DNA from 3 places in the Mesorhizobium sp. BR1-1-2 genome. Region 3 is predicted to be linked to each of the others. Evidence: riboswitches for the same ligand, from Rfam matches in the RefSeq annotation. Region 3 holds a riboswitch; each other region holds the start of a gene.
What was found. A riboswitch is a leader RNA that binds a small molecule or an ion and turns the genes downstream of it on or off. The one in region 3 is predicted to bind cobalamin.
Positions count from the first base shown of each region.

Region 1: linked by a shared signal. The riboswitch ahead of bluB (5,6-dimethylbenzimidazole synthase) and the one ahead of LB551_RS27005 (aromatic ring-hydroxylating oxygenase subunit alpha) in region 3 are both predicted to bind cobalamin.
Region 2: linked by a shared signal. The riboswitch ahead of LB551_RS16525 (CbtB domain-containing protein) and the one ahead of LB551_RS27005 (aromatic ring-hydroxylating oxygenase subunit alpha) in region 3 are both predicted to bind cobalamin.

Region 1 covers NZ_JAIUID010000005.1:317,238-320,490, forward strand. The annotation lists gene LB551_RS14065 (TetR/AcrR family transcriptional regulator) at 8-613, shown strand; gene bluB (5,6-dimethylbenzimidazole synthase) at 699-1,451, opposite strand; cobalamin riboswitch at 1,500-1,680, opposite strand; gene LB551_RS14075 (histone deacetylase family protein) at 1,802-2,728, shown strand; gene LB551_RS14080 (exodeoxyribonuclease VII small subunit) at 2,732-2,983, shown strand; gene LB551_RS14085 (DUF2277 domain-containing protein) at 3,080-3,253, shown strand, end outside.
Region 2 covers NZ_JAIUID010000006.1:249,524-252,776, forward strand. The annotation lists gene LB551_RS16520 (aromatic ring-hydroxylating oxygenase subunit alpha) at 1-847, opposite strand, end outside; cobalamin riboswitch at 982-1,178, shown strand; gene LB551_RS16525 (CbtB domain-containing protein) at 1,214-1,393, shown strand; gene LB551_RS16530 (CbtA family protein) at 1,409-2,206, shown strand; gene cobU (bifunctional adenosylcobinamide kinase/adenosylcobinamide-phosphate guanylyltransferase) at 2,199-2,714, shown strand; gene cobO (cob(I)yrinic acid a,c-diamide adenosyltransferase) at 2,716-3,253, shown strand, end outside.
Region 3 covers NZ_JAIUID010000019.1:9,082-12,334, forward strand. The annotation lists gene LB551_RS27000 (hybrid-cluster NAD(P)-dependent oxidoreductase) at 1-590, opposite strand, end outside; gene LB551_RS27005 (aromatic ring-hydroxylating oxygenase subunit alpha) at 610-1,857, opposite strand; cobalamin riboswitch at 1,988-2,190, opposite strand; gene LB551_RS27010 (DUF680 domain-containing protein) at 2,671-2,868, shown strand; gene LB551_RS27015 (DUF680 domain-containing protein) at 2,939-3,145, shown strand; gene LB551_RS27020 (DUF680 domain-containing protein) at 3,215-3,253, shown strand, end outside.

The DNA.
Region 1 (3,253 bases), on a different contig from region 3:
AGAAGAGATGCACAAGCCCCGCAAGGAAATGATCGCCGAAACGCGCGCCAAATTGATTGCCGCAGCCCGGCATGCGTTCGGAACGATCGGTTATGCCGAAGCGTCGATGGACGATTTCACCGCATCGGCGGGACTGACGCGCGGTGCGCTCTATCATCATTTCGGCGACAAAAAGGGGCTCTTGCAGGCGGTCATCGCCGAAATCGACGCCGAGATGGCGGCACGGGTGAATGAGGTTGCAGCGAAAGCACCGACCCGCTGGCAAAGCTTCGTCGACGAATGCACGAGCTACATCGAAATGGCGCTGGAGCCGGAAATCCAGCGAATCATGTTCCGGGACGGTCCGGCCGTGCTGGGGGATCCCGCGCAATGGCCGAACGCCAATGCCTGCGTCGCGTCGATGACCGATCACCTGACGACGCTGCAGGGCGACGGGGTGGTCGTCTCGGGCGTCGACCCCGAGACCGCGGCACGGCTGATCAACGGGGCGAGCAGTCAGGCGGCGCAGCGGATCGCCAATTCGAACGACCCGGAAGCGACATCAAAGACCGTGGTGGCGGCATTCAAGCAACTGCTCGAAGGATTGTTGAGGAAGGGTGCCACAGCCGCCTGAAGGCGGATAGCCGAGGTGCTTCCAGGTTCAGATGCTCAGCACAAGGCGCAGGCCGCCGGCAGCGCTGAGCATGCCGTAGCGGCAATCAAATCAAGGGTTTGCCAGGTTTTTCGCGTGTTGCCGCCTTGAGGCGGGCGATCGTTGACTTGAGCGGCACTTCGCCCTGTCCGCAAAACGTCTCGCTCATGATCAGCTCGGGCAGCGGCAACCGTCGACCCCAGCCATGTGTTTCGAGGTCCGGTTTCGGCGCGAACTCGGAGACGCGGCCGACACAGAGATAGGCCACCGGCGTCACATGCTCGGGAATCGACAGGAGGTCTTTCAACGCCTGCGCCTCGATAATGCTGACCCAGCCGACGCCGACGCCTTCGGCGCGCGCCGCCAGCCAGAAATTCTGCACCGCGCAGACCGTGCTGTAGAGATCCATCTCGGGATTGTGCCAGCGTCCCAGCGGCGAGCCCTGTGAGCGTCGGCGGTCGCAGGTGATGCAGATATTGAACGCGCTTTCGCAGATGCCTTCCAGCTTGAGCTTGCGGTAGAGCGCCCGCCGCTCTTCCTCGATGGCGGGCAATTCCTGCTCGCGCGCCGCCAGGAACAGGTCGCGCACCTTTTCCCGTCGTTCGGTGCCACGAATGACGATGAAATTCCATGGCTGCATGAAGCCGACCGATGGCGCGTGATGGGCGGCAAGCAGCAGCCGTGCCAGCACCTCGTCATCGACGGCCTCTGATGTAAAATGGCTGCGGACATCGCGCCGCGTGAACATGGCGCGGTAGACCGCATCGCGCGCCATCTGGTCGAATCCGTCACCCACGGGGATGGTCATATCGTCCGGCATCGCTTGTCCCCTTGCGATTGCAATCAACTGCCGTCCGCCTGACCATGCGGATGACGATGCCTGCCAGGCCGGTCTTCTGGCTCGGGATCAACCCGCGTCCGGCGCCTTCCCGTCATCGACAGTGGCATTTACCGGCGCGGTCCCCCTTACAGCGTTGGGCACGCCACGGGATCAAACCGTGTTCCCGATTCTCCCGCTCGCAGCGGGCACCAGGCAGCGGCCGGGACTTTACGACGAAGCCTCCGCGCCGCCAATCCCCGCGGCGACGCGAATGGACGCAGGCGCGATTTTCCCCAGCCATCAGGCCGCAACGCATGGCTATCGCCGCTCCGGGGCACTAGATAGGGAGCATGGCCACTCGTCTCTACACCCATCCGATCTTCCTCGAGCACATCACGCCCCCCGGCCATCCGGAGCGGCCGGACCGCTTGCGCGCCATCGAGCGCGTGCTCGACGAGGAGGCTTTTGCCGCGCTCGACCGCCTCGAGGCGCCGGAAGGCGACGAGGCCACCATTCTCTATGCGCATCCCGAGGACTTCGTCGAGCGGGTGCGCGCCGCCATTCCCGAGACGGGCATCGCCCGCATCGATGCCGACACAACGGCCAGCCCGAAGAGCTGGCAAGCGGCGATCACCGCGATCGGCGCCGCCAACGCCGCCGTCGACGACGTCTTTGCCGGCAGGGCAGACAACGTTTTCGTCGCCGCCCGGCCGCCCGGCCATCATGCGGAGAAAGCGACGGCGATGGGCTTCTGCCTGTTCAACACGGCGGCCATCGCCGCACGTTATGCACAGCGCAAACACGACATCGAACGTGTCGCCATCGTCGACTGGGACGTGCATCACGGCAACGGCACGCAGGATATTTTCTGGGACGATCCGTCCGTGCTTTACTGCTCGACCCACCAGATGCCGCTCTACCCCGGCACCGGAGCAAAGAACGAAACCGGCGCCGGCAACATCGTCAACGCGCCGCTTGCGCCGCAAACCGGCAGCGAGGCGTTCCGCGATGCCTTCCTGTCGCGCGTGCTGCCCTCGCTCGACAATTTTGCACCCGACCTGATCATCATTTCGGCCGGTTTCGACGCGCATCATCGCGACCCGCTGGCTGAGATCAACCTGACCGAGGATGATTTCGACTGGGCGACCGGCCAGCTCATGCAGCGCGCGGCGCGCCACAGCGGCAACCGGCTCGTCAGCCTGCTCGAGGGCGGCTACGATCTGCAAGGATTGGCATTTTCGGTCGCCGCCCATGTCGGGCGACTGATGAAAGGATGAATGATGGCTGGTGAAACCAACGAAGACGTCAAGGCGATGAGCTTCGAACAGGCTCTCGACGCGCTGGAGAAGATCGTCGATGATCTGGAGCGTGGCGATGTGCCGCTCGACCAGTCGATCAGGATCTACGAGCGCGGGGAGGCGCTGAAGGTGCATTGCGACCGGCTGCTCAAGGCGGCCGAGGACAAGGTGGAGAAGATCAGGCTGTCGCGCGACGGCAAGCCGGCCGGGACGGAGCCGCTGGACGCGGATTGAGGCACGCGGCCGTTACCGGTTTTTGACACGATCATGATTGAGGATAGAACGCATCCCGATTGAAACGGCTTCAGGACAAGAGGAGATACGGAAGCGATGTGCAGAAACATCAAGACCCTGTTCAATTTTGATCCGCCGGCAACCGATGACGAGGTGCGCGATGCTGCCCTTCAGTTCGTCCGCAAGCTGAGCGGAACGACGCGGCCCTCGAAGCAGAACCAGCACGCCTTCGACCATGCCGTCGAGGCCATCGCGGCGTCGGCGCGCGAG
Region 2 (3,253 bases), on a different contig from region 3:
TCTGGCCGGCGGCGCGCTCGGCCGGTGTCAGGCCCGAAAAGACCGGCCCATGCGCCTGACCGTCACGCGACCATGTTTCGGCACCCGCCCGCAGCCCGCCGGAAAACTCCGGCGCGTCATTATCGGCGTGGCGCGTCCATTCAGGATCGTCGTGCCGGCCCATCAGGCCTCGGCCATAGATCGGCACCAGTCGCGACAGGTCCTTGTGGACGCCCGGGCAGTGCAGGCATTCGTTGAAGTTCTCCCAGAAGATCTTCCAGTTGCAATCCATCACCTTGCGCAGCACATGGCCTGACACGAGGCTTTCCAGCGGCCAGTTGCCGAGATCGCCGGAGGCCGGGTCGAAGGATGATTGCGCCGAACCGGCCGCATCCTCGGCGAGATTGACGAAGACGAAGCCGCGCCAGACCGACAGCGCGACGCGATAGAGCGGATGGTCCGCCTTGTCGAAACCGTCGGGCAGCGTTTTCGACGGCACGCGTACGAGATCGCCGCGCAGCGAATAGGACCATGCGTGATAGGGGCAGGTGATCAGCCGCGCCTTCAACCGGCCAGCACTTTCCTGGCAAAGCTGCGAGCCGCGATGCCGGCAGGTGTTGTGGAAGGCGCGCAGTTCGCCGGTGTCGTCGCGCAGCACGACGATCTCCTGAGTGCCGACACGGAAGGTGCGGAAAGCCAGTGGTTGGGCGAGATCAGCTTCACGGCAGACGAGCAGCCAGTTCCTGTACCAGATGGCGTCGAGGTCGCGCTGGTAGGCCGCTGCATTCCAATAGGCCGAGGACGGCAATGTCGGCTCAGCCCGGGTGAGGCCGTTATAGGCGGGGTGCGGGCTCTGGACGGGCTGCATGGCTGGCCTCCTGTGAGGATGGCAGCCGACACCCGGCCACGGAAATTGTCAATTGCAGCGGAGCAGGCGGCCGGACGGCGCTAAAGCGCTTGTCGTCGTCGGAATTTGGTTTGCCGGATGCGGCGATTTTCCCTATAGTCACCTTCGTCGTCGGTTCCGATTGGAGCCAAGAGGGAATGCGGTGCGGGCAGATTTGCTGCCCAATGCCGTGGCTGCCCCCGCAACTGTGTGCGGTAGTCCTCTCCATATGCCACTGAAGATTTTCTTCGGGAAGGTGGGGAAGGGCGCTGATCCGCGAGCCAGGAGACCTGCCGGCGACAGGAAACTGACTTCGATGCCCTCGGGTGGAGGGTGAAAGGACAAGACATGAATACCGCTTCCGTCTCCCTCGGCGCCTCCATCTCCTCGCAGTCGCGCCTCATGCAGCTCGCGCTCGCGGCGCTGCTCGGCATTTTCGTCGTCGGCTTTGTCGGTTTCTCGCATATCGACGCGGTCCACAATGCCGCGCACGACTATCGCCACTCGATGGCGTTTCCCTGCCACTGATAGGGATTTGACATCATGAACCTGTTTCGCAACGTCGTGTTCGTCGCGGCGATCGCAGGGCTCGTGGCCGGCGTCGTTCTCGCCTGCATGCAGGCCTATGCCACCGTGCCGCTGATCCTGAAGGCGGAAGTCTACGAACAGGCGGGCGGCGGCCATCACCACGACCATGCCGCACCGGCCGCGACCGACAACAACGCCATGAGCGCTGCCGCCCCGGCGGGCAACGCCATGAGCTCCGCGGCGCCGGCAGCCGCTGAAGCTGCTCCGGCGGAAGAGGAAGGCTGGGCGCCGGCCGACGGCTTCGAGCGCTTCGCCTTCAGCGTGCTTGCCAACATCGTCACCGGCATCGGCTTCGCGCTGGTCCTGGTCGCGGTTTCGGAATTCGCGGGCGGCATCGGCAACTGGCGCCAGGGCGTGTTCTGGGGACTGGCCGGCTTTGCCGTGTTCACCCTGGCGCCGGGTCTCGGCCTGCCGCCGGAACTGCCGGCCATGCCCGCCGCCGAGCTTCTGCCGCGCCAGATCTGGTGGACGGCAACGGTGGCGGCGACGGCGATCGGCCTTGCCCTGATCGCCTTCCGCAAATCACTGCCGCTGGCGATACTGGGCGTGGTGTTGATCGTCGCGCCGCATATTGTCGGCGCGCCGCAGCCCGACAGTTTCGAGACGCCGATCCCGGAAGGCCTGCACCATCAGTTCGTGGTGGCGGTGACAGTGACCAACCTGGTGTTCTGGCTCGTGCTCGGCGCTGCCGTCGGCGTGGTGCGTGGACGCTTCACCGGCCGCGCGACGAGCCTGCGCGACAGCTTTGCCTGATCGCGGAAGACTGACCTTCATCATCGGTGGTGCGCGCTCCGGCAAGAGCGCGCACGCCGAAACGCTGATGACGGCCTTGCCTTCGCCATGGGCCTACATCGCCACGGCGCAAGCCTATGACGACGAGATGCGGCAGCGTATCGCGCTGCATCGGTCGCGACGCGGTGAAGGCTGGATGACGATCGATGCACCGCTCGACCTTGTCGGTGCGCTTGAGGCCTTGCCCGACAACCAGCCGGTGCTTGTTGATTGCCTGACGCTCTGGCTGACCAATCACATGCTGGCCGATCATGATGTGGAGGCCGAATGCCGGCGGCTGGCTGAGCTGCTGTCGCGGCCGCGTGGCCCCTGGTTCGTGGTAACCAACGAGGTCGGGCAAGGGATCGTGCCCGACAATGCGCTGGGACGCCGGTTCCGCGACGCCGCCGGCCGGCTCAACCAGCAGGTCGCCGCGATTGCCGATACCGTGCTTTTGATGGTGGCGGGGCTGCCGCTCAAGGTGAAGTGACATGACCGACATCGACGAAAAGGACGAAGAGCGCCACCGCGCCAAGATGGCCAAGCGCAAGGCGGTGCAGGATGCCGAGGTGGCGGGCAAGACGGTTGAAAAGGGGCTGCTGATCGTCAACACCGGTCCGGGTAAGGGCAAGACCACGGCTGCCTTCGGTCTGGCGTTGCGGATGCTCGGCTACGGCAAGCGCGTCGGCGTCGTCCAGTTCATCAAGGGCAAATGGCATACGGGTGAGAAGGAGGCCTTCGCTGCGTTCGGCGACCGCGTCGTCTGGCACGCGATGGGTGAGGGGTTCACCTGGGAGACGCAGGATCTGAAGCGCGACATCGCGGCTGCCGAGGCCGCCTGGGCCAAGGCGCTGGAGCTGATGGCCGATCCGTCGATCCGTCTCGTCGTGCTCGACGAACTCAATATCGCGCTGCGCTACGAGTATCTCGATCTCGACAAGGTGGTCGCCGCGCTGAAAGCGCGCCGCGAGGGCCTGCACGTCGTCGTCACCGGCCGCAATGCCAAGCCGGCGCTGGTCGAGGCGGCCG
Region 3 (3,253 bases):
TCCCGGCTCGACCGTTCCTCGATCATGAAGCCGAGCGACAGGCCTGGCATGCGGCTGCCGAGCAATTCCAGTTCCTTGCGGAAGATGATCTCTTCGGGCCGGCGCGCGCAATTGACGAAGCCGACATCGGTCCATGGCGCGCAGTCGTTCAGCCAGCGCAGCATAGACATCATCGGCGTCACGCCGGAGCCGGCCGAGATGAACAGATATTTGGCTGCCGGGTGGCTGTGCAGCGAAAAGTCTCCGGCCGGCCCATAGGCCTTGACGTGCGAACCGGGCCTCAAATGGTCGAACATCCAGCGCGTGCCGGTGCTGCCGGCCTGCGCCTTCACCGTCACCGCGATCGAGAACGGCCGCGAGGGCGAAGACGACAGCGTGTAGGTGCGCATCAGCGGCCCATCCGCTATCGGCAGTTCCAGCGTCACGAACTGGCCCGGCTTGTAGCGGAACCAGGTCTGGTTATCGGAGCGGAAGGTGAAGGTCTTTACATCAGGCGCCTCATCGCTCACGCCGATCACTTCCAGCACCTGGAGCCTGTCGTTCCAGGGCGTCATCTGATCGAGATGGCGATAGAGGCCGAGATCCGTCATCGCATTCATCCCTCACCTCTCAAGCAACGCTGCGCAGGGCCGGCCGGCCGCCTTCGGCGAGGCGCGGACCGATGAAACGCGCGTACCAGTCCACGAACTGGATGACGCCGCCTTCGTGCAGTTCGGAATAGGGGCCGGGTTCATAGGCCGGCGACAGGATGCCGAAGGCGTTTTCCTCGACGATGCGGCGGTCTTGGTCGTTGGTCTCGGTCCAGACATGGGTGAGCTCGGCGAGATCGTAGTCGACACCCTCGACCGCGTCCTTGTGAACCAGCCATTTGGTCGTCACCGCGGTCTCGGTGGCGCTGATCGGCAGCACCCGGAAGGTGACTGCGTGGTCGCCGAGGATGTGGTTCCAGGTCGTCGGATAGTGATAGAGCAGCAACGAGCCGATGCGGTCGGTGGCAACGCTGTCGGACAAGTTCTTCTTGACCGCGCGTTTTCCCGTCAGCGTGTAACTGACGGCATCGCGCAGCAGCGGCGCGCGGGTGGCACGGTATTGCCCGGCCGGGTCGATGCGGAATCTGCTCGGCAGGCCGGCGGCCTCGCATTTGGCCCAGTGAGCCAGCATCTCCGGGTCGCTGTCGGCGCCTTGCACGCCGGTCACGGTCGGCGCCTCAGGAAAGGTCTTGCAGAGCTCCGGATGGTTGCCGGCGCAATGATAGCATTCGCGGTTGTTTTCCCAGACCAGCTTCCAATTGCCCTTCTCGACGATGGTGCTCTCGAAGGCGACCTTTGCTTCGCGCAGCCGATGCGGCAGCAAATAGGGTTCGATCATCGTCCGCATCGGCACGAAATCCGCCGGCTCGTCGGCGAGGCAAATGAAGATGTAGCCGCCGACGCTTTCGTAGGCGACCGGCTTCAGGCCGAACTGGCTCTTGTCGAAACCCTCGGCCATCTGCCTGGCGAACAGCAGCCTGCCGTCCAGTTCGTAGGTCCACTGATGGTAGGGGCAGACGAGCTTCGCCGCCGTGCCCTTGTCGGTGTTGCAGACGCGGCTGCCGCGATGGCGGCAAGAATTGTGGAAGGCGTTGATGTTGCCCTTCTGGTCGCGCACCAGCACCACAGGATAGTCGCCGATCTGCACGGTGATGAAGCTGCCGGGCCTGGGCAGTTCGCAATCATGACCGATGAACAGCCAGTCGCGGTACCAGATCAGCTCCATATCGAGCTTGAAGTATTCGGCGTCGGTATAGAAGGGCTGCTCGAGTGAGAAGCCGTCCCTGCGGCCTTGCAGCCGTTTCAGCATGTCGTTGCGCGCATCCATGTCCTGTCCTCGCATTGAAGTCCTGTCCTCGCATTGAAGGACTGAACGGAGGGGAGAGAGGAAGGATCAAGCCGCGCGCCGGCTTGCGCCGGACATGCACCATCCGCCTCTTGACCGCCCGCCGCGATCAGTCGAGTCCAACATCTCAGGCTGGTTTCCGGGCTCTGGAGCTGTCCTTGCGGACTGTCGCGACACCTTCCCAGGCCTTTGCCCAGTGGTCTCCCGTCGCGACCTGAACTCCACCACCGTTGCGGGGGCAGCGCCGGATTCTGACCGGCTTCCCAATTCTCCGCCTCGTCGTCACGTGGCGGCACCCGAGATGGCAGGATCTAACCATGATCGCCGACTTGTCGTCGGCATGAAAACGACATCGCATCAATGCCGCGCGACACGCATTGGAAACGGTGCGGCCGTCGTTGAAGGGGCAGAAAGGCTCGGCTCGCCGCCTCGGAATTCAACTCGTGGCGGAGCCAAAAAAGGTTAACGGTTTCGAAAAGTGACTATTAGCGCCCTCTAAAATCGAACCGAACGGTTCGTTTCTGTTGACGATGCGTGCAGGACGGTGTGAACACTGCGCCTTCGACACAGTTGGTGATCGCACGATCAGTTTACCTAACTATCTGATAGTAAACGGAAAAAAACGAATGTAGAAGGCCCTGGCACAATTTCAAGTGGTGGAAACTTGGTCCACGCGGAAAAACTTCGTGATTGGAAATGGCGGTATGGCTTTCCCACATCGGGGCTGTCCGAACGACGCGATTTCCTCCCAAGACACGCCGCTAGACGGACGGGAAAAATACTGGAGTATCAAAAATGAAAAAGATCATTCTCACTGCCGCCGCCCTTCTGGCTGTTTCCGGCAGCGCCTTCGCTGGTAGCGACCACTATGGTTCGAATGCCCCTGCGGCCACCGCCGTCGACAGCTCGTACACCGCTTCGACCAAGAAGTCGGAACCGGCTGCCCAGACGCCTGTCCAGGGCGCCGATCGCAACCTCTTCGGCAACAACTAATAGCCGATCTCCAGTTGACGGCGGGCTTTTCCGCCGTCCTGGCGAAATTTGAGAATTCAGGAGACTTGAAATGAAGAAGATCGTTCTTGCTGCCGCCGCCGTTCTGGCCGTTTCGGGCAGTGCTTTCGCCAGCAGCGACAACTATGGCTCCAATGGCGCCAACCAGCCTGCCGTCACCTCGGTCGACAACGCGCACACGGCTTCGGTCCAGAAGTCCGCGCCGTCTGCCCAGGCGCCTGTTCAGGGTGCCGACCGCAACCTCTTCGGCAACAACTAACAGCCGATCTCCAGTTGACGGCGGGTCTTCCGCCGTCCTGGCGAAATTCGAAAATTCAGGAGACTTGAAATGAAGAAGATCATCCTTGCCGCCGCCGCCGTTCTGGCT